DNA from 2 places in the Pseudomonas sp. SDO5271_S396 genome. Region 2 is predicted to be linked to the other one. Evidence: predicted binding sites of a transcription regulator. Region 2 holds the regulator's gene; the other holds the start of a gene.
What was found. Region 2 encodes sigma-54, which starts transcription at its own class of promoters, with help from an activator protein. Its sites were predicted from a motif close to ANTGGCATNNANNTTGCTNT; they were not measured.
Positions count from the first base shown of each region.

Region 1 (16,136 bases), on a different contig from region 2:
GATGGTGGGCATGCAGGCGACTCATCACGCCTTTGTCGCAATACAGCAGGTACTGACGGCTGTTATCCAGTTCCTTGAAACGCGCGTTCAATGCATAGAACGGCAGCGTTTGTACGTCGATGCCGGCGACTTCCAGCGGCTCGTCTTCAGCGGCATCCGGGTGACGGATGTCGATGACGATCTGGCCAGCCAGGGCTTCGCTGACTTCTTCGATCTGCACATCCTGGCCCAGTTCGTCGATCACGCGATCGATCGGGACCAGCCTGGCGTTCTCAAGCGCACGCTCCAGAACCGCCATGTCGAATTCTTTCTCTTCATGCTCCACGCGGTGACGCTTGGCGTGGGTCTTGGGGTTCACCGAGATGACCCCGCAGTATTCCGGCATATGGCGGGCAAAGTTGCCGGTACCGATCAGGTCCGCCTGGTCGATGATGTCCTGCTTGTGGCTGGCGATCAGCGGGCGCAACACCAGTTTTTCGGTGACGCAATCGATGATCGACAGGTTCGGCAGCGTCTGGCTCGACACCTGGGACAGCGCTTCGCCGGTCACCAGTGCGTCGATGTGCAGGCGATCAGCGATTTTCGACGCCGCGCGCAACATCATACGCTTCAATACGACACCCATATGACTGTCGTCGACTTTGCCGAGAATTTCGCCGAGCACTTCCTCGAACGGCACGCTCACGAACAGCACACGCTGGGAGCTGCCGTATTTCTTCCAGATATAGTGCGCAACTTCCATCACGCCCAATTCGTGTGCACGCCCGCCCAGGTTAAAGAAGCAGAAGTGGCTCATCAGGCCACGGCGCATGATCTGATAGGCCGCGACTGTCGAATCGAAACCGCCGGACATCAATACCAGCGTCTGTTCCAGCGCACCCAGCGGGTAACCGCCGATGCTGTTGTGCTGGCTGTGGATCACGAACAACCGTTGGTCGCGAATTTCGATGCGCACTTCGATTTCAGGCGATTTCAGCGAAATTCCGGCTGCACCGCACTCGCGACGCAGCTTGCTGCCGACGTATTTCTCCACGTCCATGGAGCTGAACGGGTGCTTGCCGCCGCGCTTGCAGCGCACCGAAAAAATCTTGCCCTCGATGGCCTGGCCGAAGTGCTGCCTGCACTTCTCGGTGATGTCATCGAAGTCGCCCAGCGGGTACTCGTCCACTTGCAGAAAATGCGCGATGCCCGGCATGCAGCTCAGGCGTTCGGTCATTTCTTTCAAGGCTTTGGCGTCGGTGACGCGGGTTTCCAGCTCGAGGTTGTCCCACACGCCGTTCACCACCACAGCCGGGTCCAGATCGCGGAGCACGGCACGGATGTTCTTGGCCAACTGACGGATGAAACGCGTCCGTACCGGTCGGCTCTTGATGGTGATCTCGGGGAAGACTTTAACGATTAATTTCATGGAAACAGCGCGCGCCAGGCCTGCTGAAAAAGGGGGGCGCGGATTATAGCGGAAATCGCTCAAGGTTTAACCAGTTAATATGTACAGGTGCCTCAAGGCACCATAAAGGTGCGCAGATGAGAAAAAATGCCACATTACAGTGCGATATTTTTTCCATTCGAGCGCAATGCACCTTTATAGGGGCTATTTTGAGGCAAAAAACCCATGTCGGGGCACTGGCATGCAATTTGCTCTCTTGTGAGGCAGGTTGCCATGGCGGAGTATCCGCGCCGGCATCACCCATATTCTAGGGCTAACTCCACTACCCCAGCCCGAAGCCACCCGGAGGACACTATGTCGAAGTCGGTTCAACTCATCAAAGATCATGACGTTAAATGGATTGATCTGCGCTTCACGGACACCAAAGGCACTCAGCACCACGTGACCATGCCGGCTCGCGACGCGCTGGAAGACGACTTCTTCGAAGTCGGCAAGATGTTCGACGGTTCCTCCATCGCTGGCTGGAAAGGCATCGAAGCCTCCGACATGATCCTGCTGCCGGACGACGAAACCGCCGTTCTGGACCCGTTCACCGAAGAACCGACCCTGATCCTGGTGTGCGACATCATCGAACCTTCGACCATGCAAGGTTACGACCGCGACCCACGCGCCATCGCTCACCGCGCCGAGGAATACCTGAAGACCACCGGTATCGGTGACACCGTCTTCGCAGGTCCGGAGCCAGAGTTCTTCATCTTCGACGAAGTGAAGTTCAAATCCGACATCTCCGGCTCCATGTTCAAGATCTACTCCGAGCAAGGTTCGTGGATGTCCGACCAGGACGTGGAAGGCGGCAACAAAGGCCACCGTCCAGGCATCAAAGGCGGCTACTTCCCGGTTCCGCCGTTTGACCACGACCACGAAATCCGTACTGCCATGTGCAACGCACTGGAAGAAATGGGTCAGACCGTCGAAGTTCACCACCACGAAGTGGCAACTGCCGGCCAGAACGAAATCGGCGTCAAGTTCAACACTCTGGTGAAGAAAGCTGACGAAGTTCAAACCCTGAAGTACGTTGTACACAACGTTGCTGACGCCTACGGCCGCACCGCGACCTTCATGCCGAAGCCTCTGTACGGCGACAACGGTTCGGGCATGCACGTTCACATGTCCATCGCCAAAGACGGCAAGAACACCTTCGCCGGCGAAGGCTATGCCGGCCTGTCGGAAACCGCCCTGTACTTCATCGGCGGTATCATCAAGCACGGTAAGGCCCTGAACGGCTTCACCAACCCGGCGACCAACTCCTACAAGCGTCTGGTACCTGGCTTCGAAGCCCCGGTGATGCTGGCCTACTCGGCTCGCAACCGTTCCGCCTCGATCCGTATCCCTTACGTCAACAGCCCACGTGGCCGTCGTATCGAAGCACGCTTCCCGGACCCGGCTGCCAACCCGTACCTGGCTTTCGCAGCACTGCTGATGGCCGGCCTGGACGGTATCCAGAACAAGATCCACCCTGGCGACGCCGCCGACAAGAACTTGTACGACCTGCCGCCTGAAGAGGCCAAAGAGATCCCACAAGTGTGCGGCAGCCTGAAAGAAGCCCTGGAAGAGCTGGACAAGGGCCGTGCGTTCCTGACCAAAGGCGGCGTGTTCAGCGACGACTTCATCGATGCCTACATCGCCCTGAAAAGCGAAGAAGAAATCAAGGTCCGCACCTTCGTACACCCACTGGAATACGAGCTGTACTACAGCTGCTGATCCGGTAGCGCTGCTTGACGCGGCGTAAAAAAAACTCCCAGTCGGCGCAAGCCGCTGGGAGTTTTTTTGTGCCTCGGTTTACGCCAGCGCATCCCACCCGCGTACCAGACCGAGCAGATGCACGACCCCGTACAACAGGCAGATCACGGAACTGACAATGATGAAGCGAGTGCTGCGCCCGGTGCCGATCAGGGCGAATGGCCCAAGCAGTGCGCGCACAAGATAGATCAGCGTGATCACGCACAACGCAGGGCGCAACAAGGGGAGCGGCCCTATAACCCCGGCGCCGGACAAGGCGTAAGCGCCCCAGCTGGCAAGCACCAAGGCAATCGCGAGCGTGATGACGGCGGGAAACCAGCGCCCCTCCTGCGCCGCAACGGCCATGCGCTCGCCCGCACCAAACAAGCGATACCAGGAGGGGCCCACCAGAATCACGCCAATGTGCGCCAAGGCCGCCACCAGGCTGAGCCCTCCTCCTATCAACAGTGCCACGTTGTATCCATTTGCCATGCGGTCACTCCTTGCTGCACACCTGTGAGGATCAGAGAGCGCCTTCAGCCAAGTTCATCGCCTCGGCCTCTCGCACCAGGTAGGGCAGTTTATTGGGCTTTTGACTCCATTGCGCGTGATCCGCCAGGGGAGGAATACGCTGCAGGATCACCGGCCAGTGGTTAACCAACTCGGCATTGAGCGCAAGAAAATGCCGATTACTGTCATCCAGCCGGTTTTCAGCGGCAATGGCTTCCTCGGGACACTCCGGCACACATAAACCACAGTCAACACACTCCTCTGGGTTGATGACCATGAAATTCGGCCCCAAGTGGAAAGCGTCTGCCGGGCAGATGTCGACACAGTTGGTATGACGGCATTGAATGCAGTTGTCAGTCACTACGTAGGTCATAGCGTGCCTCGTATATGTCTGGTGGGTTCAGGCCGTAAGGCCGCCATCGATCACGAACGTCTGCCCGGTGATGTAGTCGGCCTGGCCTGACAACAAAAAGCTGGCCAGGGCTGCCACTTCACGGACCTCGCCAAAACGCTTGAGCGGAATGGTGTCAGTGATCGATTTGCGCACCGGGTCGGCAATCTGCTCGACCATTTCCGTTGCAATGAAGCCAGGCGCAATCGCGTTGACCGTGATCTTGAAGCGTGCGAGCTCCAAGGCCATGGTCTTGGTGATCCCGATCATCGCCGCCTTGGTCACCGAATAGCCCAGTTGCCCCTTGTTGCCTTTCAGCCCACTGACCGACGACATGTGCAAGATCTTGCCGCGGCGTTCGGAAGCCATTGCCGGTGCCAGGCATTTGCTGAAATACACGGCGGAATCCAGGTTGGTCGAGACGACATCGCGGTAACGCTCAATATCGAACTTGAACAGCAATTGGTCGCCGGTGATGCCCATATTGTTGATCAGCCCATAGGGCTCGCCGAGGGTCTGCACCAACTCTGTACACACGGCCTCGACCGAGCCGTGATCCCGCCCGTCACAGGCATACCCACGCGCCCAGCCACCCTCGGCCTCGACTTCCTGCTCAAGCTCACGCGCGGCGGTCGCTGACGACTGATAGGTGAATGCCACTTGGTAGCCTTCCCGCGCCAGGGCTAACACCAGCGCACGCCCAATGCCGCGACTGCCGCCCGTGACCATTATCCATTTGCCGTTTGAAGCCTGTTGAACACCCATGACATAGATCCTTCAGCCTGTTAAGCACTTTGCCGTTACACCACCGGCAAAACGGTTTTCCGAGTTTCCGCACGACTGAAGAACTCAAAGATCTCCTCGAAGTAACGGTCTCGATGCTTCTTGTGGTTTTCCAGATGGTTGCAGCCGTCAAAACCCACCACATGCAACGCCTCGCAACATCGACGCAATTGCGTTACGCCGGCTTCGTCAATAAAGCGGTCGTTGCGGCCATAGAGGTAGGCGATCGGCAGATGCCGTACACCTTGCAGCGAGTGGTCGATGGCACAGGTTCCTGTGGGTACCGCCAGGCGACTGGCACTGAGCCAGCGCATGACCCAGCGCAGCGGCCCGCGCGTGAAGTAACTGCGCATCGAGACCGGCACACTGTCCAGCACTGCGCAGGTGAAGGGCGTCGCGTCCTGTGCCAGAGCATGGGCCACGTGGTATCCACCAAATGACCAGCCCATCAGATGGATAGGCAAGCCAGGGTTGTCCCGCGAGACCTTCCTGGCGATCGCCAACACATCCTCGGCAAACGCTCGCCCGCCGATGGTGCTGCCACCAAAGCCTTTGAAGTTGAACGTGACCACGTGATACCCCTGTTCGAGAATCACCTGATCGAACCTGTTTTCGAAGAAGTAATGCATGCCGTACTTGAGAAACGGATGACACAAAATCACCACGCCCCGGGGCTGCATCACATCGGTGCGCTGCGTCGTCCCTTCGAGCCGGCTGCCGTCGCGCGCCACCTCGACGAAACCTGTCGCGCGCGCCGGCACTTCGCGTTTCCAGCCCTGCACCTGGCGAAACATCACCCGGATAAACAGCCTGGACAGGACACTGCCCAACCCGTTCGGTGGCGGCGCGCCCCTGCTCATGCACGCCTCCACTGCCGAGCTTTCATCTCGGCATAGCCGAACGCGGCCTCATAGCTGGGACCAGCCACCCAGGCGCTGAGAAACTGCACGCCCTGCACCGGAAAGCCATGATGGAACACGTGCCCCTTGAGATCGGTACCCACCATCGCGCCGTAGCCAGAGCCGTCGGTGTTGTTGGTGAATTTCACATAGGTGTGCGGCGTCGCCACTTCCGTATGCAGGATATGTCCACGCAACCCCGGCACATGCTCCAACAGACGCTCAACCAGCATGTCGCAGGCCCGTTTCTTCTTGGCGCGATAGTCCTCGGTCCGACGCTGCGGCCAATGGCCGATCGAGTCGAGCACGTTGATACACACGACCTGGCCCGCAGCAGGGTCCAGCGCGTGGTAGTTGGTGACCTCGACCGGTGACATCGCCCAGAACGCCCGCTCACTGAGCGACGCTTCATAACCGCTGCGCTCGGCCTCTATGCGCAGTTCGGCAGCGGCTGCCGGGTCAGCGGCGAACATCATTGACTCACTGTGATGTAAACCCAGTTGTGCCGGTGGCACATCGGTCACCAGGTAGACCGTGGTGGTAGAACGTGCCGGCTTCAACGCAGTGAGTTTTTCCCGGGTAGCCGTCAGCTCCACATCCGCCGCGAACAAATGCTGTACCGCGTAGTGCGGGGAGGCATTGATGTACACCCGTGACGAATGGAATACGCCACGGTTGGTACGGATACCGGTGGCATTGCCTTGCCCGTCGGTCAGTACCTCCTCGACCCGCGTACCGAGCTGGATCTGCCCACCCGCCTGCTCGACCTGTCGGGCCAACAAGTTGGATAAATGCTGTGAAGAACCGCGGACATAGGCATTGCCACGGTTGAGCGTGGCGTACACCACATGCAGGTAATACAAGTAACCCAGGTCTTCGGAGTAACCACCGACATAGATGCCGGGCGCCGCCAGGATTTCGATCAGATAGGGATCGTCGAACAGTTCCGCCAGCGCCTGGCGCACGGTCTTGTGCTTCAGGTTTCGATGGGCGAAACGCAGTTGAGCCATGTCCGGCTCAAACGTGCCGTCCATCATCTGGAACTGGTAATAACCGTTGCGACCATAGGTCCGAACATGCTCGAAAAAGGTCGCAATGGCCTCGGCCTGGTGAGCGAAGCGCTCGGTCAACTGACGCTCGACGTCGTCCGCGTCATTGGCCAGCGCCAACGCAGTCCCGTTCTGGTAGGCACAGAAATAGTCCTGGGGGTAAACCAGGTCCAGCGCTTCTTCCAACCCGAGACTGCGCAGGATACGAATCAGGTTGCCCTCCTCGTCCATGCCGCTGAGCTTGTGCAGGCTGCAGTCGAAGACCGCCTCTTGCTTCGGACGGCTGAACGTGGAGGCATAGCCGCCGACGACGATATGCTTGTCCACCATCAGCAGGCGAATGCCTGGATTACGCTTCACCAGCATGGCCGCACAGGCCAGGCTGGTGATCCCCGCACCGACAAAGATCGCGTCCCAATCGGCGTCACTCATTGGCGCAACCCCAGCTTGTCGACCCAGGCGTAGATCTCGGCAAACCGCTCGTCATTGAGCTTGGCGTTGCTTGCGGAGCGCCAGACTTCCTCGATCTGCGCCTTGTCATCCGGGGCGACCGGAAATGTGAACGAGGTGTGCAGCGCGATTTCCGGGTTGTAGGTAAACATGTCGATCAGCACCGGCATGATCCGACTCGCCATGGCCCGCACCTGCGCGATGGCTTCAGGACTCGCCGTTTCAAAGAACGACTCGCTGATCCAGCGACCAAAGGCAATGTGCCGCGCCTCATCATGGTGATGCTCACGAAACATGGTCCGGGTCATCGGCTCGATGCCCGGGCCCTGGGACGTGTGCATCGCCCCCAACTCCGCCACCCATTCGATCAGCAGCGTGAACAGCACGCCCACCGCCGGCTCCATCTTCGGCAACGTCACCGTCAGCAACTCGAACAGGCCGACCGGCGGCTTCCACAACTGCAACCCGGCCTTTGCCATGAACCGTTTGAATGTCAGGGTGTGCACGATCTCCTCCTTGGAGAAGACCATCAGATACTCCTGCAGGTCTTCGGAGATAGTCTCGTGAAACTGAGTGACATAGCCCATGTACAACGGCGGAATCGTCTGCTCCAGCCAGATGAACATGGAGATATCACGCCCCGTCTCCAGCCATGCCAGTTCCAGCTTCTGTGCGTCACTCAAGCCCTCGATAAACCGTGTACCGTTGATCCACAGATGATCGGGGTTCTTGGGGTACAGGCTGAGATCAATCTCTTGGTCCCAGGGCAGCACCGTTGCGTGGTCCATGGTCCTGTGGTGCGAAACGGCACTCAGCTTGCGGACCTTGGACTCCCTTGCCTTTGAAATGGTGAGTGTCTGCTTGGACATTCCCCTGCTCCTCTGCGTAACTGAGAATCTGCCGATCAGGCAGGGACGGCCGCCGATGCCTTGAGCTCGACCACGAACTCACACAGCTGACGCAGCGTGGCGATCTTGCGACTGGCGAACGAATCCGGGTCCAGCGCCAAACCGATCTTCTTCTGCACCACGACCTGCATTTCAACGAAATCCAGGCTGTCGAGCTCCATCGACTCGATGCTGGTATCCAGGGTTACCGCATCTTCGTCGACATCCTTGAGCTCCAGAATCAGATCGCGAACAACAGCAAATACTTCAGATACAGTGGTCATTGCAGAGCTCCTTCGTGGGTTAAATCGTTTTTGCCATCAGGCCAAGCGTGATGGTCATGACGTGGCGCTCATTGACGTGCACCCCCAGATCGAGCGTGCCCACGGCTTTGCCGGGGCTTTCGATCAGGGTGATGTTGTCGATTTCACAGCGAATGTCGGTTGGCAATTCGTCAAGCGAACGCAACGACGAACAAAAGGTGATCTGGTGGCTGGTCTGCACCACCAGGTGGCTCGTCAGGTCCTCCAGCCGGTCGAGCCGGGTTTGCTGGCGAAACTGTGGAGACAGGCGCTCGAAGACCACGTCGAGGTGGTATCGAATGAAATAGGAAAAGATCAGCGCATCGAGTGCCACCCAATCATCCATTCCGCGACCGACGTCATCACGAAACGCTGCGAGCCAGGCCGTGACCTCATCGCGCGCCAGCGAAAAGCCAGGAGTACTGGACAGCCACAACGGCGCCTCGACGTTGCGCACATGTCCAATGACATGCTCACCGCCGCCCACGCTGGGCTGCAACTTGAAGCCGGTGCTGTCGCTGCGCTCCCGAGTCGACAACGCGACCTGGCTGTCACGCAGCACCGGCGCCTTGAGCAGCGCCTTGAATTGCACCCATTCCTCGGGCAGAACCTGATTGACCCGCCCCATGTGGTGCTTGATGGGCAGCATCGTGAGCATGCCGTGGACCACGATATCGTCAGCGGCCATTTGGCGTGCCGCCTCACGGTCGAAGTGAATCGGGTTACGGTCACCCGAGAGGTCCGCCCAGGCTTCGATCTGCTCGGCTCCAAATTGCAGCTGCATGATCAGACCACCTTGCGCAGCATGATGCCGGCGTTGGCACCACCGAAGCCGAAGCTCAGGTTCAGCACATTGTTCAGGTCTTGCCCATGCAAGTGCTCGTTAGGCACGTAGTTGAGGTCACACTCGGGATCGGCCTCATCCATATGAATAGTCGCCGGGATCGTCCCTTGGGCGATGGCCTTGAGGCAGAAGATCGCCTCCACGGAACCTGCGGCACCGATCAAATGGCCGGTATAGGACTTGGTGCTGGACATCGGGATGCCGTAGGCGGCATCGCCCAGCGCCAGTTTCACCGAGCGGGTTTCGTTGACATCGTTGAGCGGCGTCGACGTACCGTGCAGGTTCACGTAATCGATCTGAGACGCTTCGACACCGGCCTGGCGGCAGACGTCATTGATCACCCGAACCCGCGCCTGCATGTCTTCGGCCGGAGCCGTCATGTCGTAGGCGTCCGAATAGTTGGCGTAACCGGTGATCTCCCCCAGAATCCGCGCGCCGCGCGCCCGCGCCGACTCGTACTCTTCGAGGCACAGCACCGCCGCACCCTCCGAGAGCACGAAGCCACTACGGCCTTTGCTGAACGGGCAACAGGCCAGGCGAGTATTTTCCTGCTCCTTGCTCAACGCCTGCATCACATCCACCGACCAGACGTTGAACTGCTCCTTCAACGACTCGCTGCCGCCCGCAATCATCACTTTGGCGCGGCCACCACGGATCGCCTCATAGGCTTCACCAATGGCAATGGTGCCTGTTGCACAGGCCGCCACCGGGCTGTTCTGGATACCCCGCATGTTCCAGTTCATGGTGATGCCGGCAGTCGCGGCGTTGCACATCGACATAACCGTCGCAAACGACGTCGAGATGCCATGCTCACGGTATTCGTTGTTATTGCTGTTGGCCGTATCGAGCCCACCCCAGCCGGTCCCCAGAATCACACCGCGATCAAAGGGCGAGACCACCTCATCCAGCGGTGTGTCACCAAACGCCATTTGCAGCGCTTCATGGGTCGCTACCAGGCTGTATTTGGCGAAAAGCGGCAACATCTTGGAGATTTTCTTCGGAAACGGGCGCATCGCCTCGCGACCGAAATCTTCGATGAAACCGAAATAACGGGCATGGATACTGGGATCGTCAAAGCTGTGCCGACGGTATCCGACCTGATAATCCATCATGGCGTCCCAGATGGCGTCGACATTCGGGCCAAGCGAGCAAATAGCCCCGTAACCGGTTACAACGACCCGACGCGGTTCTGAAGAAGCGAACTCTTTCATGTTCTTACCTGTTTCGATGTCTTGGCTGGGCATGCCTTGCAAAATAGTGAGCAGTGCAAGCCTGCGCTGACTACTCAGACTTCCGATGGCATGTTCGGGCATATGTAAAAGTTGAGCGTCAAGCTACACAAATTGTGCAGCCAGACTTCACAAACTTTTACTTTTAAAAACTTTCGGGGTGTGAGTGGCGCAACATTGAAGCGCCGCTGGGGATAATTTGTCGCAGCCCTTCCAGCAATACAACTGTATCTAAGTGCAGGTGACAACCAACGGGACAGAACTAAATAATAAATCTCGAACCTGCACCAAAGTACAGATTGCCAATTGACAGGCATTGATGCCTGAGTAATAGCAAAATGCTTTCTATCCGCTGAAAACCTCACGCTCAGAATCACACACAGGCAAAAGCCCCCTTTTTGCGCTCAACACTGCAAACTAGAGTATTTATACTATGGAAAGAGTGGAATTCTACGTGCTCGAATATAGTGCGACGCCCCACGCCTGGGCATCTGACTTATATAGTTTACGTAAACAAGTGTTCGCCGATCGTATGAACTGGAAGGTTAATATCAGTGGTGGCCTCGAATTCGATGAGTACGACAACGAACAGACGACCTATTTGATCGGTGCTATAAATGGGATCCCATTAGCAGGTCTTCGCCTGATCAATACGTTAAACCCTTACATGGTGGAAGGTCCCTTTAGAGACTTCTTCCGTATTGACCCCCCCAAACATTCGCGCATGGCCGAATCCAGCCGTTTTTTTGTCGACAAGACTCGCTCTCGCGCACTGGACCTGGGTCACATGCCATTAACCGAAATGCTGCTTTTCAGCATGCACAATTACGCCGCCAGCAGTGGGCTGGACTCGATCATCACGGTTGTGAGCAATGCCATGGGGCGGATCGTGCGCAACGCCGGTTGGCATTACGACGTACTGGACAGCGGCGAGGCCTCGCCGGGAGAAAAGGTGTTACTGCTGAACATGCCCGTGAACGAGCTCAACCGCCAGAGACTGCTGCTCAACATCGAACGCAAGCACCGCTTGCCATGGGATCAGGCAAGCCAGTGGCCCCGCCACCTGCACTGGCACGAGCCCTTGTTCGACAGGCAACGACGCTGCGGCGCTTGAGTCAGAGAATGCCCTTGCGCTGAGCCTCATACACCGCTTGTTTGGCATTGCAGACGTTCAGCTTCTCAGAGATGTTGGACATGTGAAATTTGACCGTCCGCTCGGAGATCGCGCAGATCAGCGCGATCTCCCGGTAGGACTTGCCCATCATCACCCACTTGAGCACCTCCAGCTCCTTCACCGACAACGGCCCGCTCTGAGCGCGAAAAAACAACTCATCGAGTGTTCTCAGACTTAGCAATCGATGATGAAAATGAATCAGTGCCATTTGTAAGCGCGCCTGCTGGCCCACCATAAGCCGATCAACTTCGGATTGCGGTCCACCACTGGACAAACTCAAGGAGCTGAACATGCCACTGGCATCATGCAATATAAAAGTTGCGCCAGAGGATATCTGGTACTGGCTTGATCTTCTTAATAATTCCTGACTCTTTTCACTGGCTATTGCCTGGCGCGCATCACTCCAGGAAAAAGGCGCACAGCACTTCAGGCCATGCTGAATAATAGGATCCACTAAGTGATAGCTGCCCTCTTTATACGTTTTCAGCCACGCTTCCGGATAATTAGATATAACCAGAGGTGGCACTTCGCGATTACAGGGAACAGCGAAATAAGCATAACTTAAGCCTTGCAGGTCTCCCAGCAGAAATTCAAGCTCGTTACGCAAATGAGTATCGTCAACCAGGGAGCGATCCATGAAGTTATTTCTGCTTTCCATATTATGAGCTCGTCATTACATACTGGAACCGCGAGATAATCACTCAACCTTGGGAGGGGGCATTAGATTTAGCGCGATGTGCTCAGCCGGCTTCCGACCGCGCAATTTACGCATACTAAATACCCGTCAATAAAAGTCAAGCGTAGGATTTATCTGAAATTAATGGGTCGAGTTAATCAAATTGAAATCAATGATGATGACCATGTCTTCTATTTGATAGCTACCTGGTTGCAAGGCAAGATAAGGTGTTGCGCTTCTATGGAGAAAATTCGTGGCCACTCGACTCATACTCGCTTTAATTCTCTTCAGCACCACCGCGTTTGCTGCTCCGCCCACTCTCGCGCCTTTACTCGGCAGCATCGCCGAACGCCTGACCATCGCCGACCAGGTGGCCTTGAGCAAATGGGACAGTCACAAGGCCGTGGAAGACCGCCCGCGGGAACAGGACGTCATCAACAGCGTGAAAACCCAGGCGCCGAGCTACAAACTGGACCCAGCCGCCGCCGAGCAGTTTTTTTCGGCGCAGATCGAAGCCAATAAACTGGTGCAGTACACCCACTTTTCCGACTGGGCATTGCAAGGCAAGGCACCTGACGCTCCGCGGCCGGACCTTGTGAAGCAAATACGCCCGCAGCTGGATGACCTGCAAAAACGCCTGCTGCAGCAATTGGCCGACTTCACCCCGCAACGCACCGACCCGCAGTGCCCCGCATGGCTCGCCCAAGCCGTACATCAGCCGCTGAACGATCCACTGCGCCAACTGGCAATGATCCGCGCCACCGCCGAGCTGTGCATCCACAAAGGCTGAAGCCTGCAAACCCGATCAAAATGTGGGAGCAACTGTCTTGATGACTGATCGTTCCCATGCTCTGCGTGGGAACGCATCCTGTGACGCTCCGCGTCACGACTTCAAAGGCTGACGCGGAGCGTCCAGGGCGGCATTCCCAAGCGGAGCGTGGGAACAATCAAAGCCAGCTCCCACACTGCCCACATCCTTCCAGGCGATTCAGCGTAATTTCCTGCATCCTGAACAACCTTCACAAAATCGCACTATATTGGTGCGACGGGCTGCACCCTTCCCATCTGCTCAGCCCATTTTGGTTCGAAACTTCCCGAGCAAGCTGGCAAAACGCCAGAGTTTCGCGCCAAAAACCCCCATTTCAGGGCGTGCGCGCTTCTTTTCGGAGCCTTGGTTTGTTTTTTGCATTTTCCTTGCATCAGCGTGCGCCTCAAGCCCGCGCCTTGCTCCAAAAGAGGTCCCGATGACCATCAGCGATGCACTGCACCGTTTGCTACTCGACAACCTGACCACCGCGACCATTCTGCTCAATGACGACCTGCGTCTGGAGTACATGAACCCGGCGGCGGAGATGCTCCTGGCCATCAGTGGCCAGCGTAGCCATGGGCAATTCATCAGCGAACTGTTCACCGAGTCGGCCGAAGCTCTGAGCTCGTTGCGCCAGGCCGTGGAGCAGGCCCATCCGTTCACCAAACGTGAAGCGATGCTCACCGCCCTTACCGGCCAGACCCTGACCGTCGACTACGCCGTGACGCCCATTCTGAGCAACGGCGCCACGCTGTTGCTGCTGGAAGTGCACCCCCGTGATCGCCTGCTGCGCATCACCAAGGAGGAGGCGCAGTTGTCCAAGCAGGAAACCAGCAAGATGCTGGTACGCGGCCTGGCCCACGAGATCAAGAACCCCCTCGGCGGGATCCGCGGCGCCGCGCAGTTGCTGGCCCGCGAACTGCCGGACGAACACCTCAAGGACTACACCAACGTCATCATCGAGGAAGCCGATCGCCTGCGTAACCTGGTGGACCGCATGCTCGGCTCCAACAAGCTGCCCTCGCTGGCGATGACCAACGTGCATGAGGTACTGGAGCGCGTCTGCCAACTGGTGGAGGCCGAAAGCCAGGGCTGCATCACTTTGGTGCGCGACTACGACCCAAGTATTCCCGACGTGTTGATCGACCGTGAACAGATGATCCAGGCGGTACTCAACATCGTGCGCAACGCCATGCAGGCCATCAGCAGCCAGAACGAGCTGCGCCTGGGCCGCATCAGCCTGCGCACCCGCGCCCTGCGCCAGTTCACCATCGGGCACGTGCGTCATCGCCTGGTGACCAAGGTCGAAATCATCGACAACGGCCCGGGCATTCCTGCGGAACTACAGGAAACCATCTTCTTTCCCATGGTCAGCGGCCGTCCGGACGGTACCGGGCTGGGCCTGGCCATTACCCAGAACATCATCAGCCAGCACCAGGGTCTGATCGAATGTGAAAGCCATCCCGGCCATACCACCTTCTCGATCTTTCTGCCTCTGGAACAAGGAGCCCCATCGACATGAGCCGTAGTGAAACTGTCTGGATCGTCGATGACGACCGTTCTATCCGCTGGGTCCTCGAGAAAGCCTTGCAACAGGAAGGCATGACCACCCAGAGCTTCGACAGCGCCGATGGCGTGATGAGTCGCCTGGCGCGCCAGCAGCCTGATGTGATCATTTCCGATATCCGCATGCCCGGCGCCAGTGGCCTGGACCTGCTGGCCCGGATCCGTGAGCAGCATCCGCGCCTGCCGGTGATCATCATGACCGCACACTCCGACCTGGACAGCGCCGTGGCGTCGTACCAGGGCGGTGCGTTTGAATACCTGCCCAAGCCGTTCGATGTGGATGAGGCGGTGGCGCTGGTCAAGCGCGCGAACCAGCACGCCCAGGAACAGCAGAGCCAGGAAACCCCGCCAACCCTGACCCGCACCCCGGAAATCATCGGTGAAGCGCCAGCGATGCAGGAAGTGTTTCGCGCCATCGGGCGGCTGAGCCATTCCAACATCACGGTGCTGATCAACGGTGAGTCGGGTACCGGTAAAGAGCTGGTGGCCCACGCGCTACACCGCCATAGCCCACGGGCGGCGTCCCCCTTCATCGCGCTGAACATGGCGGCGATTCCGAAGGACTTGATGGAGTCCGAGCTGTTCGGCCACGAAAAAGGTGCCTTCACCGGCGCGGCCAACCTGCGCCGTGGCCGTTTTGAGCAGGCCGACGGCGGTACGCTGTTCCTCGATGAAATCGGCGACATGCCGGCCGACACCCAGACTCGCCTGCTGCGCGTGCTGGCGGACGGCGAGTTCTATCGCGTCGGGGGGCACACACCGGTCAAGGTCGATGTGCGCATCATCGCGGCGACCCACCAGAACCTCGAAACCCTGGTGCATGCGGGCAAGTTCCGTGAAGACTTGTTCCACCGCCTCAATGTGATCCGTATTCATATCCCGCGGCTGTCGGACCGTCGCGAAGACATCCCGACCCTCGCCCGCCATTTCCTCAGCCGCGCCGCACAAGAGCTGGCCGTCGAGCCGAAGCTGTTGAAGAGCGAGACCGAGGAATACCTGAAGAACCTGCCGTGGCCCGGCAATGTGCGCCAGCTGGAGAACACCTGCCGCTGGATCACCGTGATGGCGTCCGGGCGCGAAGTGCATATCAGCGACCTGCCGCCGGAACTGCTGAGCCTGCCGCAGGATTCGGCACCGGTGACCAACTGGGAACAGGCGCTGCGCCAATGGGCCGACCAGGCGCTGGCACGCGGTCAATCGAGCCTGCTGGACAGCGCCGTACCGGCGTTCGAGCGGATCATGATCGAAACCGCCCTCAAGCACACCGCCGGCCGACGCCGCGACGCTGCCGTGCTACTGGGCTGGGGGCGCAACACCTTGACGCGCAAGATCAAGGAATTGGGCATGAAGGTCGATGGTGGGGATGACGACGAGGGTGACGAAGCCTGAATCTCAGCCTCAC
Region 1 is NZ_JBSVWB010000045.1:11,557-27,692, forward strand. It holds gene thiI (tRNA uracil 4-sulfurtransferase ThiI) at 1-1,408, opposite strand, end outside; gene glnA (glutamate--ammonia ligase) at 1,742-3,148, shown strand; gene ACW9IN_RS24025 (hypothetical protein) at 3,227-3,658, opposite strand; gene fdxA (ferredoxin FdxA) at 3,690-4,049, opposite strand; gene ACW9IN_RS24035 (SDR family NAD(P)-dependent oxidoreductase) at 4,077-4,832, opposite strand; gene ACW9IN_RS24040 (alpha/beta hydrolase) at 4,868-5,710, opposite strand; gene ACW9IN_RS24045 (phytoene desaturase family protein) at 5,707-7,230, opposite strand; gene ACW9IN_RS24050 (diiron oxygenase) at 7,227-8,117, opposite strand; gene ACW9IN_RS24055 (acyl carrier protein) at 8,153-8,419, opposite strand; gene ACW9IN_RS24060 (MaoC family dehydratase) at 8,439-9,221, opposite strand; gene ACW9IN_RS24065 (beta-ketoacyl-[acyl-carrier-protein] synthase family protein) at 9,224-10,492, opposite strand; gene ACW9IN_RS24070 (acyl-homoserine-lactone synthase) at 10,944-11,624, shown strand; gene ACW9IN_RS24075 (LuxR family transcriptional regulator) at 11,626-12,321, opposite strand; gene ACW9IN_RS24080 (chorismate mutase) at 12,614-13,150, shown strand; gene glnL (nitrogen regulation protein NR(II)) at 13,605-14,690, shown strand; gene ntrC (nitrogen regulation protein NR(I)) at 14,687-16,123, shown strand.
Region 1: the regulator sigma-54 is predicted to act here: its motif matches at 1,623-1,642, upstream of glnA (glutamate--ammonia ligase).

Region 2 (16,136 bases):
CGTGCCGCACAACGTGCCGCCAGCCGGCTGGGCGCGCGCCCGGTACCGACTTGCGAGGTGCCGGTGCTGTTTTCGGCGGAGTTGGCGGGTGGTTTGTTCGGCAGTTTCCTGGGCGCGATTTCCGGCGGCAACCTGTACCGCAAGTCTTCGTTCCTGGAGGGCGCAATCGGGCAGAAGCTGTTTCCCGAATGGCTGACCATCGATGAGCGTCCGCACCTGATGCGCGCAATGGGCAGCGCAGCGTTCGACGGCGATGGGCTGGCGACCTATGCCAAGCCGTTTGTCGAGAAGGGCGAGTTGGTCTCTTATGTGCTTGGCACGTATGCCGGTCGCAAACTCGGCCTGCCGAGCACTGCCAACTCGGGTGGCGTGCACAACTTGTTCGTCACCCATGGCGACGAAGATCAGGCTGCGTTGTTGCGTCGAATGGGGCGTGGTCTGTTGGTGACTGAATTGATGGGGCATGGCCTGAATATGGTGACCGGTGATTACTCACGGGGCGCGGCCGGTTTCTGGGTAGAAAACGGCGAGATTCAATTTGCCGTCCAGGAAGTGACCATTGCCGGCAATATGCGCGACATGTTCAAGCAGATCGTTGCCGTGGGCAATGATCTGGAACTGCGCAGCAATATTCGCACGGGCTCTGTGCTGATCGAGCGGATGACCGTCGCGGGCAGCTAACGCTTTCAGGTCTATCTAAAAAAGGCGCGCCATCTTGTGGATGGCGCGCCTTTTTTTGTGCTCGCGCAACAGAGCGATCAGTCTGGCACCCTTGTTTTGATTCTTAATATCATTTAATAATGAATATCATTACTGGTGAGAGTGGGTCATGAGTTCTGTTCTGCATGAAGATCCTTATCTGGAAAGCTGGCGCTGGATGAGTCGTCAGATTCGCTGCGGGCTCGATCCCAACGAACCTCGCCTGATCGAACACTACCTCAATGAAGGTCGCTACCTGGCGTGCTGCACGGCCACTCATCCGTGGACCATCGCTGAGACCTCATTTCGCCTGTTGCTCGATACCGCCAGCGACATCGCCCTGCCTTGGCATTGGCGCTCCCTGTGCCTGGATCAGGCCTGGCGCCCCCTGCGTGACCTGGAAAAACTCTCCCACTGCGCTTGCCGCCTCAAGCGCTGGCAGTCCTTTGCGTGGCAATTGGCGACCTGCGAATTGTTGCCTTCCCTTTCTGTGTCTGACCTTGTGCAAGGATCCTCCGATGAGTAACACCCGTATCGAACGCGACAGCATGGGCGAACTGCAAGTGCCGGCCGAGGCCTTGTACGGTGCGCAAACCCAGCGCGCGGTGAACAATTTCCCGATCAGTCATCAACGCATGCCGGCGCAGTTCATTCGTGCGCTGATCCTGGCCAAGGCCGCCGCCGCCAAGGTCAACGTCGATCTCAAACAGATCAGCGAAGGGCAGGGCAAGGCCATTGTGGATGCCGCCCAAGGCCTGCTGGAAGGCGATTTCATGCAGCACTTCCCGGTGGATATCTTCCAGACCGGCTCCGGCACCAGTTCCAACATGAACGCTAACGAGGTGATCGCCACTCTGGCCAGCCGTTTGCTCGGTGAGGCGGTGAACCCCAATGATCACGTGAACTGTGGCCAAAGCAGCAACGACATCATTCCCACCACCATCCACGTCAGTGCTGCACTGGTATTGCATGAGCAAACCCTGCCGGCTCTGTTGCACCTGGTACAGGTCATCGAGCGCAAAGCCGAAGAGGTTCACTCGTTCGTCAAGACCGGCCGGACCCACCTGATGGACGCTATGCCCGTACGTATGAGCCAGGTGCTCAACGGCTGGGCACAGCAGCTCAAGGCCAATATCGGTCACCTGCAGGATTTGTTGCCGAGCTTGCAGGCGCTGGCGCAAGGCGGCACGGCGGTCGGCACCGGGATCAATGCGCACCCCGAATTCGCCGCACGCTTCAGCCAGCAGTTGAGCAGCTTGACCGGCGTGCAGTTCATGCCCGGCAAAAATCTTTTCGCACTGATCGGATCTCAGGACACCGCGGTTGCCGTCTCCGGTCAGCTCAAGGCGGTTGCCGTGTCGCTGATGAAAATCGCCAACGATTTGCGCTGGATGAATTCCGGCCCCTTGGCCGGCCTGGGAGAAATCGAGCTGGAAGGTTTGCAGCCTGGTTCTTCGATCATGCCGGGCAAGGTCAACCCGGTGATCCCGGAAGCGACGGCCATGGTTGCGGCTCAAGTCATAGGCAATGACACGGTGATCACCGTCGCCGGTCAATCGGGCAACTTCGAGTTGAACGTGATGTTGCCGATCATTGCCCAGAACCTGCTTGGCAGCCTCGAATTGCTGGCCAACTCCAGTCGCCTGCTGGCCGACAAGGCGATCAGCAGCTTCAAGGTCAACGAAGCCAAGCTCAAGGAAGCGCTGTCGCGCAACCCGATCCTGGTAACCGCACTCAACCCGATCATTGGTTATCAGAAGGCTGCCGAAATTGCCAAGAAGGCCTATCAGCAAGGCCGCCCGGTGATCGATGTCGCCCTCGAACACACCGACTTGCCGCGCAGCCAACTGGAAGTCCTGCTGGATCCGGAAAAGCTCACGGCCGGCGGCGTGTAATCACCGACTCTGCTTTGGAGGCTCACCATGGAGCACTGGAAACGTACGATCGAACGGGCCAATCGCTGCTTCATGGCGGGCGAGTTGGTCGACGCCCGCGAGGCCTATCTGCAAGCCTTGGCCCTGGCCCAAGTGTTGTTCGAACGCTGGGCGGATGCCGACGAGGCCGTGGCGGCTTGCGTGATTTCCCATCACAACCTGGCGGACCTGCACCTGCGCCTGAACCAGCCTGAAGAAAGCGCGGAATACCTCTGTGCCATTCATCAACGCTTGTTGCAGGCCATGCAGGACCCGCGCCTGACCCCGCAATTGCGAGAGGCTGCCCTACGCCAGAGCAGCAAGACCTACGTCGAACTGTTGAATTTCATCAGCGATCACGGCGAATACCCCCGTACCCATCGCTTGCTGGGCGGTACTGCGGCGCCATCGCCGGCGTCGACTCGCAACAGCCCTTACTACGGAGCACATTGATATGACTTATACCTTGCCTGCCTTGCCTTACGCCTACGATGCCCTGGAACCGCATATCGATGCGCAGACCATGGAAATCCACTACACCAAACACCATCAGACCTACATCAACAACCTCAATGCCGCCGTCGAGGGCACTGAGTTCGCGGGCTGGCCAGTGGAGAAGCTGGTATCCAGCGTGCAGCAATTGCCGGAAAAACTGCGTGCCGCGGTGATCAATCAGGGCGGTGGCCACGCCAACCATTCGTTGTTCTGGGCGGTAATGTCACCCAAGGGCGGCGGAAAACCCGAGGGACCGCTGGGCAAGGCTATCGATGAACAGCTGGGTGGTTTCGACAGTTTCAAAGAGGCCTTCACCAAGGCCGCACTGACCCGTTTCGGCAGTGGCTGGGCCTGGCTCAGCGTCACACCGCAAAAGACCCTGGTAGTGGAGAGCAGCGGGAACCAGGACAGCCCGCTGATGAACGGCAACACGCCGATCCTCGGTCTGGACGTGTGGGAGCATGCCTACTACCTGCTGTATCAGAACCGCCGTCCGGAATACATCAATGCCTTTTACAGCGTCATCAACTGGCCGGAAGTCTCGGCACGTTATCAGGCTGCCGTGGCCTGACATTCACCTTCTATAACAAGATCTAAGGCCAATTATGGGCACTGAAACACTGGCGATCAGCAGCGGACGAAGGTTTCGTTACGCGTTTGGCTCGCTGCTGCTATTGGCAGGGACTGCATTGCTGGTGGCCCAAGGGCTGGCGTGGCTGAATCTGGAACCGCGCATCCTGCGCGCCTTGCAAGGCGGAGCGATCTGCGCGCTGGGTACGGCGCTGGGCGCGGTGCCTGTGTTGGTAATCCGCCGCATGCCGGTTGCCTTGAGCGATACCTTGCTTGGGTTCGGTGCTGGAGTGATGCTGGCGGCAACCGCATTTTCGCTGATTGTTCCCGGTATTGCTGCGGCAGAAAGGCTGGGGCTTTCGCCTTGGGGGGCCAGCGGTTTGATCAGCTTCGGTATTCTGCTGGGGGCGTTCGGGTTGTACCTGGTCGACCGCAAAGTGTCCGGTGCGAGCCCGGAAATGCTGGTGGGCACCCCGGAAAAACCGGTAATCCCTCCGCGCATCTGGCTGTTCGTGTTTGCCATCGTTGCTCATAACATCCCGGAAGGCATGGCGGTTGGCGTTTCGGCGGGGGGCGGCATGCCCGATGCGGACAGCCTGGCCATGGGGATTGCCTTGCAGGATGTGCCCGAGGGGCTGGTGATTGCTCTAGTGTTGGCAGGAGCGGGAATGTCACGCTTCAAGGCTTTTGTGATTGGCGCGGCATCAGGTCTGGTGGAGCCCCTGTTTGCAGTACTTTGCGCCTGGCTGGTGAGTTTGGCTGAGGTGCTGTTACCACTAGGCCTGGCGCTGGCGGCAGGGGCAATGCTGTTGGTGGTGACTCACGAGGTGATTCCCGAATCCCGGCGCAATGGCCACGAGAAGCTCGCCAGTCTTGGCTTGTGCGTCGGGTTTTGTTTGATGATGGTGATGGATACAGCGTTGAGCTGAAGCCCGCTCCCATGTAGGAGCTGGCTTGCCGGTGATCGATTGTGAGCCCATGTCTGGCTTGAGGGGGCCATGGCCGGCAAGCCGGACGCCTTTATTCGCCTTCGTCGAAGCGGTTATTGATCAGTTCCACCAGCGCGTCCATCGCCTCCTGCTCTTGCTCGCCCTCTGTTTTCAGGTGAATTTTGGTGCCCTTGCCGGCGGCCAGCATCATCATCGCCATGATGCTTTTTCCATCAACCATGGACTCGGGTGTACGTCCAGCGCGGACCTGGCAGGGAAACCGCCCCGCAACACCGACGAACTTCGCCGAGGCGCGGGCGTGCAAACCCAATTTGTTGATGATTTCAATTTCCAGAGCGGGCATCGCGGGGGTGTTCCTTTCAGCTAAGGTCGCGGTGGCGAACCTGGACGTTCTTGAGGGTTTGTTGCAGCACCTGACCAAGACGTTCGGTCAGATAGACGGAGCGATGGTGGCCGCCGGTACAGCCAATGGCAATGGTGACATAGGCGCGGTTGCTCGCGGCAAAACGCGGCAGCCATTTGAGCAGGTAGCTGGAGATATCCTGGAACATCTCCTCGACATCCGGTTGTGCGGCCAAATACTCGGCCACGGGCTGGTCCAACCCCGACTGATCACGCAATTCCGGCTTCCAGTAGGGGTTTGGCAGGCAGCGCACATCGAATACCAGGTCGGCATCCACCGGCATACCACGCTTGAAGCCAAACGACTCGACGAGAAACGCCGTACCCGGCTCTGGCTGGTTCAACAGGCGCAGCTTGATGGCGTCGCGTAGCTGATACAGGTTGAGATCGGTGGTGTTTATCTTGAGGTCGGCGAGATCGATGATCGGGCCGAGCAGCTTGCTCTCGTCCTCGATGGCTTCGGCCAGAGAGCGGTGCGGGCTGCTGAGGGGATGGCGCCGCCGGGTTTCGGAAAAACGCTTCAGGAGCGTTTCTTCGTCGGCGTCCAGATAGAGCACGTCACACTGAATGTGCTTGGCACGTACTTCTTCGAGTAATTGCGGGAATCGATCCAAATGGCTGGGCAGGTTGCGCGCATCAATCGAGACGGCCACCAGGGGCTGCGACAATTCGGTGTGAATCAATGCACGCTCTGCCAACTCCGGCAGCAGGCCGGCCGGCAAATTGTCGATGCAATAGAAACCGTTGTCCTCAAGAACGTTGAGGGCGGTACTTTTACCCGAGCCGGAGCGGCCGCTGACGATGATCAAACGCATGATTACTGCCCGTTTTGTTCATCCAGAACAACCTGATAAAGCGCTTCATTGCTGCTGGCGCTGCGCAGTTTGTCGCGTACTTCCTTGCGGTCGAGCATGCTGGCGATCTGCCGAAGCAGTTCAAGGTGCGCATCGGTGGCGGCTTGCGGGACCAGCAGAACGAACAGCAGGTCGACCGGGGCGCCGTCGATGGCGTCGAAATCGATAGGGGCTTCCAGGTGCAGCAGGGCGCTGACCGGGGTCTCACAGCCTTTGAGGCGGCAGTGAGGAATGGCGATGCCGTTACCAAAACCCGTGGAACCGAGTTTTTCACGGGCAATCAGCGCGTCGAACACGTCCTGCATCTCCAGATCCGGCACTTCGCGCGCGATCAGGTTGGCAATTTGTTCGAGGGCTTTCTTTTTACTGCCGCCCGGCACGTTCACGAGGGAACGGCCGGGGGTCAGGATGGTTTCAAGTCGAATCATGGGTGGGGAGTGTTAGCGGCCAGTGCCCTGAAGAAGGCTCTGCTGCTTTTCCTTATGCTTTTTGAGTTGGCGATCGAGCTTATCAGTCAACGCATCGATCGATGCATACATGTCTTCATGCTCGGCGTTGGCGACGACCTCGCCACCAGGAATCTGTAGAGTCGCTTCGATTTTCTGCTGAAGCTTGTCGACCTTCATGATCACCTGCACATTGGTGATCTTGTCAAAATGACCCTCAAGCCGTTTCAGCTTCTGCTCGACATAGTCGCGCAGTGGAGGGGTGACTTCTACATGGTGTCCACTGATGTTGACTTGCATACAGCTTCTCCTTCGTTGCCAGTGCATAACGCAGCAGGCCGGGGTGCCTGCCACTGGGCTGTATCCTGAAACCGCCTGAGCGACTTTAGAACACACCCCGAACGCTGTGGCCCGCCCGTCACATCAAACGCTTACGCTCGCTGGAAGGCGCGATCCCAAGGGATTCGCGGTACTTGGCGACGGTTCGACGGGCGACCTGAATGCCTTGTGCCTCCAGTAAACCAGCGATCTTACTGTCACTCAATGGCTTTTTCTGATTTTCCGCCGCAACCAGTTTTTTGATGATTGCGCGAATCGCCGTGGACGAGCATTCGCCGCCTTCGGAGGTGCTGACGTGGCTGGAGAAAAAGTATTTCAGTTCATAAATACCCCGCGGGGTATGCATGAATTTTTGTGTGGTTACCCGGGAAATCGTCGACTCGTGCATGCCTACCGCTTCGGCGATGTCATGCAGAACCAGAGGTTTCATGGCTTCGTCGCCGTATTCCAGGAAACCACGCTGGTGCTCGACGATCTGGGTAGCCACCTTCATCAGGGTTTCGTTGCGACTCTGCAGGCTCTTGATGAACCAGCGGGCCTCCTGCAACTGGTTACGCATGAAGGTGTTGTCGGCGCTGGTGTCAGCCCTGCGCACGAAGCCGGCGTATTGCGGGTTGACCCGCAGGCGAGGTACCGACTCCTGGTTCAGCTCCACCAGCCAGCGTTCATTGTCCTTGCGCACGATCACGTCGGGGACGACGTACTCGGCTTCGCTTGACTCGATTTGTGAGCCCGGGCGCGGGTTGAGGCTCTGCACCAGCTCGATGACCTGGCGCAGGTCGTCTTCCTTGAGCTTCATGCGGCGCATCAGTTGGCTGTAATCGCGGCTGCCGAGCAAATCGATGTAGTCGGTGACCAGGCGCTGGGCTTCGGCAAGCCAGGGGGTCTTGGCAGGCAATTGGCGCAGTTGCAGCAGCAGGCATTCACTCAGGGTGCGAGCGCCAATGCCGGCAGGTTCGAATTGCTGGATTCGGTGCAGAACCGCTTCGATTTCGTCCAGCTCGATGTCCAGCTCCGGGTCGAACGCCTCGAGGATCTCCTCTAGGGTCTCGTCCAGGTAGCCCTGGTTGTTGATGCAATCGATGAGTGTCACGGCGATCAGGCGATCGGTGTCCGACATCGGGGCCAGGTTGAGTTGCCACAGAAGGTGGCTTTGCAGGCTCTCGCCGGCGGACGTGCGGGTGGTGAAGTCCCACTCGTCATCGTCATTGCTCGGCAAGCTGCTGGCGCTGGTCTGGTAAACGTCTTCCCAGGCGGTGTCCACGGGAAGTTCGTTGGGGATGCGTTCGTTCCATTCGCCGTCCTCCAGGTTGTCTACCGTCGGGGCGGTTTCCTGATAGGAGGGTTCCTGAACGTCGGAATTGGGTTTTTGCTCGATGTTGTCGGCCAGCGGATCTGCATTGTCGAAGTCGTCGCCTTCTTCCTGGCGCTCGAGCATCGGATTGGACTCCAGGGCTTCCTGGATTTCCTGTTGCAGGTCCAGTGTCGACAATTGGAGCAGGCGGATGGCCTGTTGCAGCTGCGGTGTCATCGTCAGCTGCTGGCCCATTCTCAGGACTAGCGATGGTTTCATGGCAGGGGCTTAACACCTTATTCGCCGGCGCAACGCGCCATCCACGACAGGGCGCGTGAGCGCCAAACATAAGCAAATTATATGCCTGATATCGGGGGATTTGCCTAGAGCGCGGTAACAATAAAAATCCGAAGCTTCTTATTGATTTCCGCGCAGGATGACAAATGGCCTGACACCATGTGTGTTTACAGGCGGAACTCGTGACCCAGGTACACTTCCTTGACCAGTTCGTTGGCCAGAATGGTGTCGGAGTCACCTTCGGCGATCAGTTGCCCATCATTGACGATATAGGCGGTTTCGCAGATGTCGAGTGTTTCACGGACGTTGTGGTCGGTGATCAATACACCGATACCCTTGGCCTTGAGGTGATGGATGATCTGTTTGATATCGCCGACCGAGATCGGGTCGACGCCGGCAAACGGTTCGTCCAGCAGGATAAACTTCGGCGCCGTGGCCAGGGCGCGGGCGATTTCCACGCGACGGCGCTCGCCACCGGACAGGCTCATGCCGAGGTTGTCGCGGATGTGGTTGATGTGGAATTCCTGCAAGAGGTTTTCCAGCTCCTTGCGACGGCCGTCCCGGTCCAGTTCCTTGCGGGTTTCAAGGATGGCCATGATGTTGTCGGAAACCGACAGCTTGCGGAAGATCGACGCTTCTTGCGGAAGATAGCCAATGCCGGCTCGGGCGCGACCGTGCATGGGCTGGTGGCTGACGTCCAGGTCGTCGATCAGTACACGGCCCTGATCGGCCTGGACCAGGCCCACGATCATGTAGAAGCAGGTGGTCTTGCCGGCACCGTTGGGGCCGAGCAAGCCGACGATCTGGCCGCTGTCGATGGACAGGCTGACGTCGCGAACGACCTGACGGCTTTTATAGGCCTTGGCCAGATGCTGGGCTTTCAGGGTTGCCATTACTCGGCCTTCTTCTTCGGCTGGATAACCATATCGATACGTGGACGTGGCGCGGTGACCTTGTTGCCATTGGCGCGACCGGCATTGGCGACCTGTTTCACGGTGTCATAAGTGATCTTTTCGCCCTCGGTGGAGTTGCCATCGGGGCTGAGCACTTTTGCCTGGTCGATCAGGACGATACGATTTTGCTGGGCGTGATACTGGATGGTCTTGCCGTAGCCTTTCATCGGGCCGGTATCGGCAGGTGCCTGCTTCTGCTCGAAGTAGGCCAGGTTGCCCACGGAGGTGACTACGTCGATATCGCCTGCAGCGGTGCGGGTGAGGGTCACCGTGTTGCCGGTGATCTTCATCGAGCCCTGGGTGATGATCACGCCGCCGGTGTAGGTCGCGACGCCTTGCTTGTCATCCAGCTGTGCTTCGTCAGCCTGGATGCGGATCGGTTGCTGGCTATCGTTCGGCAGAGCCCAGGCGCTCACGCTTCCCAGTGCTGCGCCCAGACCGAGCAAAATAGGGAGAGTTTTAACGAGCCTCATACTGTCCTCTTACGTTCGATAGCAGGTGTATCCTGCTTTCTTTCAAATACGCTTTCATTCCCTTGCCAGTCGATACGCCGCCAGCGCCGTCGATTCTAACGTCTTGCTCGGTCTGCGCATATTGCTTCTGCGGGAATACGGTCATGCGACTGCTGGTAATCACGGTGTCACGGTTTTTCGCATCGGTGCGCGCAACGCGCACCGAATCGATCAGTTCGACCTGGGTGCCATCCGGGTTGACCTCGCCACGCTTGCTGGTGACGTGCCATGGAAATTCGGTACCGCGGTAGATATTCATGTCCGGGTTGGTCAGCAAGGTCACTTCGGTGGCCTTGAGGTGCTCGACCTTGTCCGACGTCATCTCGTACTGCACCTTGCCGTCGGGCAGGAACTGCACGCTCCTGGCATTGATGGCGTAATAGTCGATAGCACCTTCGTCCACCTGCGCCGCAGGCTGGTCGAGAAAGCGCTCCGGGCTGATATTCCAGTAGCCCACCGCGAGGAACAGCGCGGCGATAGCCCCGAAAAGCAGGAAGTTGCGAATCTTTTTGCTCAGCATAAAACGCTCTATAGGTAGGCGGCGTGTGCCGCTTCAAGGCTGCCCTGGGCTCGCAGAATCAACTCGCAGAACTCGCGGGCTGCGCCTTCGCCGCCACGGGCCGTGGTGATGCCGTGGGCGTGTTCGCGAACGAACGCCGCCGCATTCGCGACCGCCATGCCCAGGCCGACCCGGCGAATCACCGGCAGGTCAGGCAAGTCATCACCCAGATAGGCGACTTGCTCATAGCTTAGGTTGAGTTGGCCAAGAAGCTCGTCCAGCACCACCAGTTTATCCTCGCGGCCCTGATACAGGTGAGGAATCCCCAGGTTTTGTGCACGGCGTTCCACAACGGGGGTTTTGCGACCACTGATTATGGCTGTTTGCACGCCGGCGGCCATCAGCATCTTGATGCCCTGGCCGTCGAGGGTGTTGAAAGTCTTGAACTCGCTGCCGTCTTCAAGGAAGTACAAGCGGCCATCGGTCAGCACGCCGTCCACGTCAAAAATCGCCAGCTTGATGTTTTTACCGCGTTGCAGCAGGTCGCCACTCATTTACATCACTCCCGCACGCAGCAAGTCGTGCATGTTCAGGGCGCCGATCGGGCGGTCGTCGGCATCGACAACCACCAGTGCGCCGATCTTGTGGTCTTCCATGATCTTCAGCGCTTCGGCTGCGAGCATTTCGGGGCGTGCGGTCTTGCCGTGCGGAGTCATCACTGCGTCGATGGTCGCGGTGTGTATATCGATAGTGCGGTCCAGGGTGCGGCGCAAGTCGCCGTCGGTGAACACCCCGGCCAGGCGCCCGTCGGACTCCAGAATCACGGTCATGCCCAGGCCCTTGCGGGTCATTTCCATTAGCGCGTCCTTCAGCAGTGTGCCGCGCTGGACGTGAGGCAATTCATCGCCTGCATGCATGACATTTTCCACTTTCAGCAGCAGGCGACGGCCCAGAGCACCGCCCGGGTGGGAAAACGCGAAGTCCTCGGCGGTAAAACCACGCGCTTCCAGCAAGGCCACGGCCAAGGCATCCCCCATGACCAGAGCGGCTGTGGTGGAGGAGGTCGGTGCCAGGTTCAGCGGGCAGGCCTCGTGGGCGACGTGAACGTTCAGGTTCACTTCGGCGGCCTTGGCCAGCGTCGATTCCGGGTTGCCGGTGAGGCTGATCATCTTGATGCCCAGGCGCTTGATCAGTGGCAGCAGGGTCACGATTTCGTTGGTGGTGCCGGAGTTGGACAGCGCCAGGATGATGTCTTCCTTGGCGATCATGCCCATGTCGCCGTGGCTCGCTTCGGCCGGATGCACAAAAAAAGCGGTGGTCCCGGTGCTTGCCAGTGTGGCTGCGATCTTGTTGCCGACGTGGCCGGACTTGCCCATGCCGACGACGACAACACGGCCTTTGCTGGCCAGAATCATCTCGCAGGCGCGTACGAAATCCGCGTCGATATGGGCCAGCAGGCCCTCTACGGCTTCAAGCTCGAGACGGATGGTGCGTTGCGCGGATTGGATAAGGTCGCTGGATTGGCTCATGTCTGGAATCGTATAGCCTGACGAAAAGTCGGCGATTATAGCGGTAATGATCAATTCCCTCACGCAAGTTCGTCAGGCTTTATTCGCAAGATGTCCGAGATTCTTTCTTCCGGTAACACAGTCAGCAATGTTTTTACCTGTCTTGAACATGAACAAGCGCTGTTCCGGCCTTGGGCGCCTCGTATCAGCGGTGATATAGTTCGCGGCCAGTCGGTCCGCCCAGTCCACGTGGCTATCTATTGCGCATCCGTTGCAAACGTTTGTCGCAAACGTGGTGTCTGAGTGAGAGGCTGCATCCCAAGGAGTTTAGATGAGTGCCGATAACGCCTACGCGGTCGAGCTGAAGGGACTGACCTTCAAGCGCGGGACGCGCAGCATCTTCAATAATGTCGATATTCGCATTCCCCGCGGCAAGGTCACGGGCATCATGGGGCCTTCCGGTTGCGGCAAGACCACCCTGTTGCGCCTGATGGGCATGCAATTGCGGCCCAGCGCCGGCGAAGTGTGGGTCAATGGCCAGAACCTGCCGACACTGTCGCGCAGCGATCTGTTCGACGCGCGCAAGCATATGGGCGTGCTGTTCCAGAGTGGTGCGCTGTTCACCGACCTCGACGTGTTCGAGAACGTGGCCTTCCCTCTGCGGGTGCATACCCAGCTGTCCGATGAAATGATTCGTGACATTGTGTTGCTGAAACTGCAGGCCGTAGGTCTTCGCGGTGCCATCGACCTGATGCCCGATGAGCTCTCCGGCGGCATGAAGCGCCGCGTTGCGCTGGCACGAGCTATCGCCCTCGATCCTCAGATCCTCATGTATGACGAACCCTTCGTCGGTCAGGATCCTATCGCCATGGGCGTATTGGTGCGCCTGATCCGCCTGCTCAACGACGCGCTGGGGATTACCAGTATTGTGGTCTCCCATGACCTGGCTGAAACGGCCAGCATTGCGGACTACCTTTATGTCGTGGGTGATGGTCAGGTATTGGGGCAGGGCACGCCTGAAGAACTGATGAACGCCGACAACCCGCGTATTCGCCAATTCATGACCGGCGACCCCGACGGCCCAGTGCCCTTTCATTTTCCGGCAGCGGATTACCGCTCAGACCTTCTGGGGAAGCGCTGATGCGCAAGACATCTCTTGTCGAGAAGGTTCGCCTTTTCGGTCGCTCCGGCATCGACGTCGTCGAATCGCTGGGCCGCTCCACCATTTTCCTGTTTCATGCCTTGCTCGGCCGTGGCGCCATAGGGGGCGGTTTCGGCTTGCTGATCAAGCAGCTGCACTCGGTGGGAGTGATGTCCCTGGTGATCATCGTGGTCTCCGGGATTTTCATCGGCATGGTGCTGGCGCTGCAGGGGTTCAATATCCTCTCCGGCTACGGTTCGGAGCAGGCGGTCGGGCAACTGGTTTCCCTGACGCTGCTGCGCGAGCTTGGGCCGGTGGTAACTGCACTGTTGTTCGCCGGGCGTGCAGGTTCTGCGCTGACCGCCGAAATCGGCAACATGAAGTCCACCGAGCAATTGTCCAGCCTCGAAATGATCGGTGTGGACCCGCTCAAATACATTATTGCCCCGCGCTTGTGGGCCGGCTTCATTTCCCTGCCGCTGCTGGCGATGATCTTCAGCGTGGTGGGCATCTGGGGCGGTTCGTGGGTGGCTGTGGACTGGCTGGGTGTCTACGACGGTTCCTATTGGGCAAACATGCAGAACAGCGTGACCTTCACGGGCGACGTACTCAACGGGATCATCAAGAGCATGGTCTTTGCCTTTGTAGTGACCTGGATCGCCGTATTCCAAGGCTACGACTGTGAGCCCACTTCAGAAGGGATCAGTCGCGCCACCACCAAGACCGTCGTGTATGCCTCGCTGGCGATACTGGGCCTTGACTTCATTTTGACCGCCTTGATGTTTGGAGATTTCTGATGCAAAACCGCACTGTGGAAATCGGTGTCGGCCTTTTCTTGCTGGCTGGCATCCTGGCTTTATTGTTGCTGGCCCTGCGGGTCAGTGGTCTTTCGGCCAGCCCCACCGCCGATACTTATAAACTTTACGCATACTTCGACAATATCGCCGGTTTGACTGTCAGAGCTAAAGTGACCATGGCCGGTGTCACTATCGGCAAGGTCACGGCAATCGATCTGGATCGCGACAGCTTCACGGGTCGAGTGACGATGCAAGTGGACAAGAAGGTGAATAATCTGCCGACCGATTCCACTGCATCTATCCTCACTGCTGGGTTGCTGGGCGAGAAGTACATCGGTGTCAGTGTGGGCGGGGAAACGGCCCTGCTGAAGGATGGCTCGACCATTCACGACACGCAGTCGTCGCTGGTGCTTGAAGACCTGATCGGAAAATTTTTGCTCAATACGGTCAATAAAGACGCCAAATGAGGAATCTGTTCATGATCTCTACCCTGCGACGTGGCCTGCTGGTATTGCTTGCAGCGCTGCCGCTGATGGCCAGCGCGGCGGATTCTGCGCACGATCTGGTGCAGGACACGACCAACAAGATGTTGTCTGACCTGACTGCCAACAAAGAGCAATACAAGCAAGACCCAAGCAAGTTCTACGATGCGCTCAACACCATCGTGGGTCCTGTGGTGGATGCCGAAGGCATTTCGCGCAGCATCATGACAGTCAAGTATTCGCGCAAGGCGACGCCTGAGCAGATGCAGCGCTTCCAGGAAAACTTCAAGCGTGGTCTGTTCCAGTTCTATGGCAACGCTTTGCTCGAGTACAACAATCAGGGCATTACCGTTGATCCGGCCAAGGACGAATCGGGCGACCGCACCAGCGTGGGCATGACCGTCAAGGGCAACAATGGCGCGGTCTACCCGGTGCAGTACACCCTGGAGAAGGTCAACGGCGAGTGGAAGCTGCGTAACGTGATCATCAATGGCATCAATATCGGCAAGCTGTTCCGTGACCAGTTCGCCGACGCCATGCAGCGCAATGGCAACGACCTGGACAAAACCATCAATGGTTGGGCCGGTGAAGTGGCCAAGGCCAAGGAAGAAACCGACAAAGCTGCCGGGAAGCCTGCGCAATGACCGAATCGGCCGTTCGTTTGGGTGACGCCGGCGAGCTGTTCATCAGTGGTGTGCTCGATTACCGCACCGGGCCTGACCTGCGCAAGCAGGGCCAGGCACTGATCAAGTCCAGCGCGGCGCCCGCATTGGTGCTGGATTGCTCAGGTGTGACCAAATCCAGCAGTGTCGGTCTGTCCTTGTTGCTGTGTTTCATGCGTGATGCCGAGGCGGCCAAAAAACCGGTGAGCATCCGTGCGCTGCCTGAAGACATGCGTGAAATTGCCGAGGTTTCCGGCCTGACTGAGTTGTTGGTCCATCCTTAGTACGCATTTATGATCAAGCCCCCCGTCAGAGTCCTGCTATGCGGGGTTCGCAGGCGCGGGGCTTTTTTGTATGATGTGCGACCCGTGCGCACTGGGCGCCGATAGAGGTTGAGCATGCAGGCCCTAGAAGTTAAGAGCTTCCTTGAAGGAAAGCTGCCGGAAACGAACGTTGAAGTTGAAGGCGAAGGCTGCAACTTCCAGCTGAACGTGATTAGCGATGAACTGGCGGCATTGAGCCCGGTCAAGCGTCAGCAGCAGGTCTATGCCCATTTGAACCCATGGATCACCGATGGCAGCATCCATGCGGTCACTATGAAATTTTTCAGTCGCGCGGCCTGGGCCGAGCGTACCTGAGCCCCCAAGGCGTCGAGATTCTTATGGATAAATTGATTATTACCGGCGGTGCCCGCCTTGACGGCGAGATCCGCATTTCCGGTGCAAAAAACTCCGCCTTGCCTATCCTGGCAGCGACCCTGCTGTGCGATGGCCCGGTCACGGTAGCCAACCTGCCGCACCTGCACGACATCACCACCATGATCGAGCTGTTCGGTCGCATGGGCATCGAGCCGGTGATTGACGAGAAACTGGCCGTCGAAATCGACCCACGCACCATCAAGACCCTGGTCGCGCCGTACGAGTTGGTGAAGACCATGCGTGCGTCGATTCTGGTGCTGGGCCCGATGGTTGCCCGTTTTGGCGAGGCTGAAGTAGCCCTGCCGGGTGGGTGTGCCATCGGTTCGCGTCCGGTGGACTTGCACATTCGTGGCCTTGAAGCCATGGGTGCGGTCATCGACGTCGAAGGTGGCTACATCAAGGCCAAGGCGCCGGAAGGCGGCCTGCGTGGCGCGAACTTCTTCTTTGATACCGTCAGCGTGACTGGTACCGAGAACATCATGATGGCCGCTGCCTTGGCCAATGGCCGCAGCGTGCTGCAGAACGCTGCCCGCGAGCCGGAAGTGGTCGACTTGGCCAACTTCCTGATCGCCATGGGCGCCAACATCAGCGGCGCCGGTACCGACACCATCACCATCGAAGGTGT
Region 2 is NZ_JBSVWB010000007.1:119,953-136,088, forward strand. It holds gene pmbA (metalloprotease PmbA) at 1-681, shown strand, start outside; gene ACW9IN_RS08110 (FagA protein) at 830-1,225, shown strand; gene ACW9IN_RS08115 (class II fumarate hydratase) at 1,218-2,594, shown strand; gene ACW9IN_RS08120 (hypothetical protein) at 2,622-3,065, shown strand; gene ACW9IN_RS08125 (superoxide dismutase) at 3,067-3,678, shown strand; gene ACW9IN_RS08130 (ZIP family metal transporter) at 3,713-4,606, shown strand; gene ACW9IN_RS08135 (HPr family phosphocarrier protein) at 4,698-4,970, opposite strand; gene rapZ (RNase adapter RapZ) at 4,987-5,844, opposite strand; gene ptsN (PTS IIA-like nitrogen regulatory protein PtsN) at 5,847-6,311, opposite strand; gene hpf (ribosome hibernation-promoting factor, HPF/YfiA family) at 6,324-6,629, opposite strand; gene ACW9IN_RS08155 (RNA polymerase factor sigma-54) at 6,748-8,241, opposite strand; gene lptB (LPS export ABC transporter ATP-binding protein) at 8,427-9,152, opposite strand; gene lptA (lipopolysaccharide transport periplasmic protein LptA) at 9,152-9,685, opposite strand; gene lptC (LPS export ABC transporter periplasmic protein LptC) at 9,672-10,244, opposite strand; gene ACW9IN_RS08175 (KdsC family phosphatase) at 10,253-10,777, opposite strand; gene ACW9IN_RS08180 (KpsF/GutQ family sugar-phosphate isomerase) at 10,778-11,752, opposite strand; gene ACW9IN_RS08185 (ATP-binding cassette domain-containing protein) at 12,063-12,872, shown strand; gene mlaE (lipid asymmetry maintenance ABC transporter permease subunit MlaE) at 12,872-13,669, shown strand; gene mlaD (outer membrane lipid asymmetry maintenance protein MlaD) at 13,669-14,136, shown strand; gene ACW9IN_RS08200 (MlaC/ttg2D family ABC transporter substrate-binding protein) at 14,148-14,795, shown strand; gene ACW9IN_RS08205 (STAS domain-containing protein) at 14,792-15,097, shown strand; gene ACW9IN_RS08210 (BolA family protein) at 15,212-15,451, shown strand; gene murA (UDP-N-acetylglucosamine 1-carboxyvinyltransferase) at 15,475-16,136, shown strand, end outside.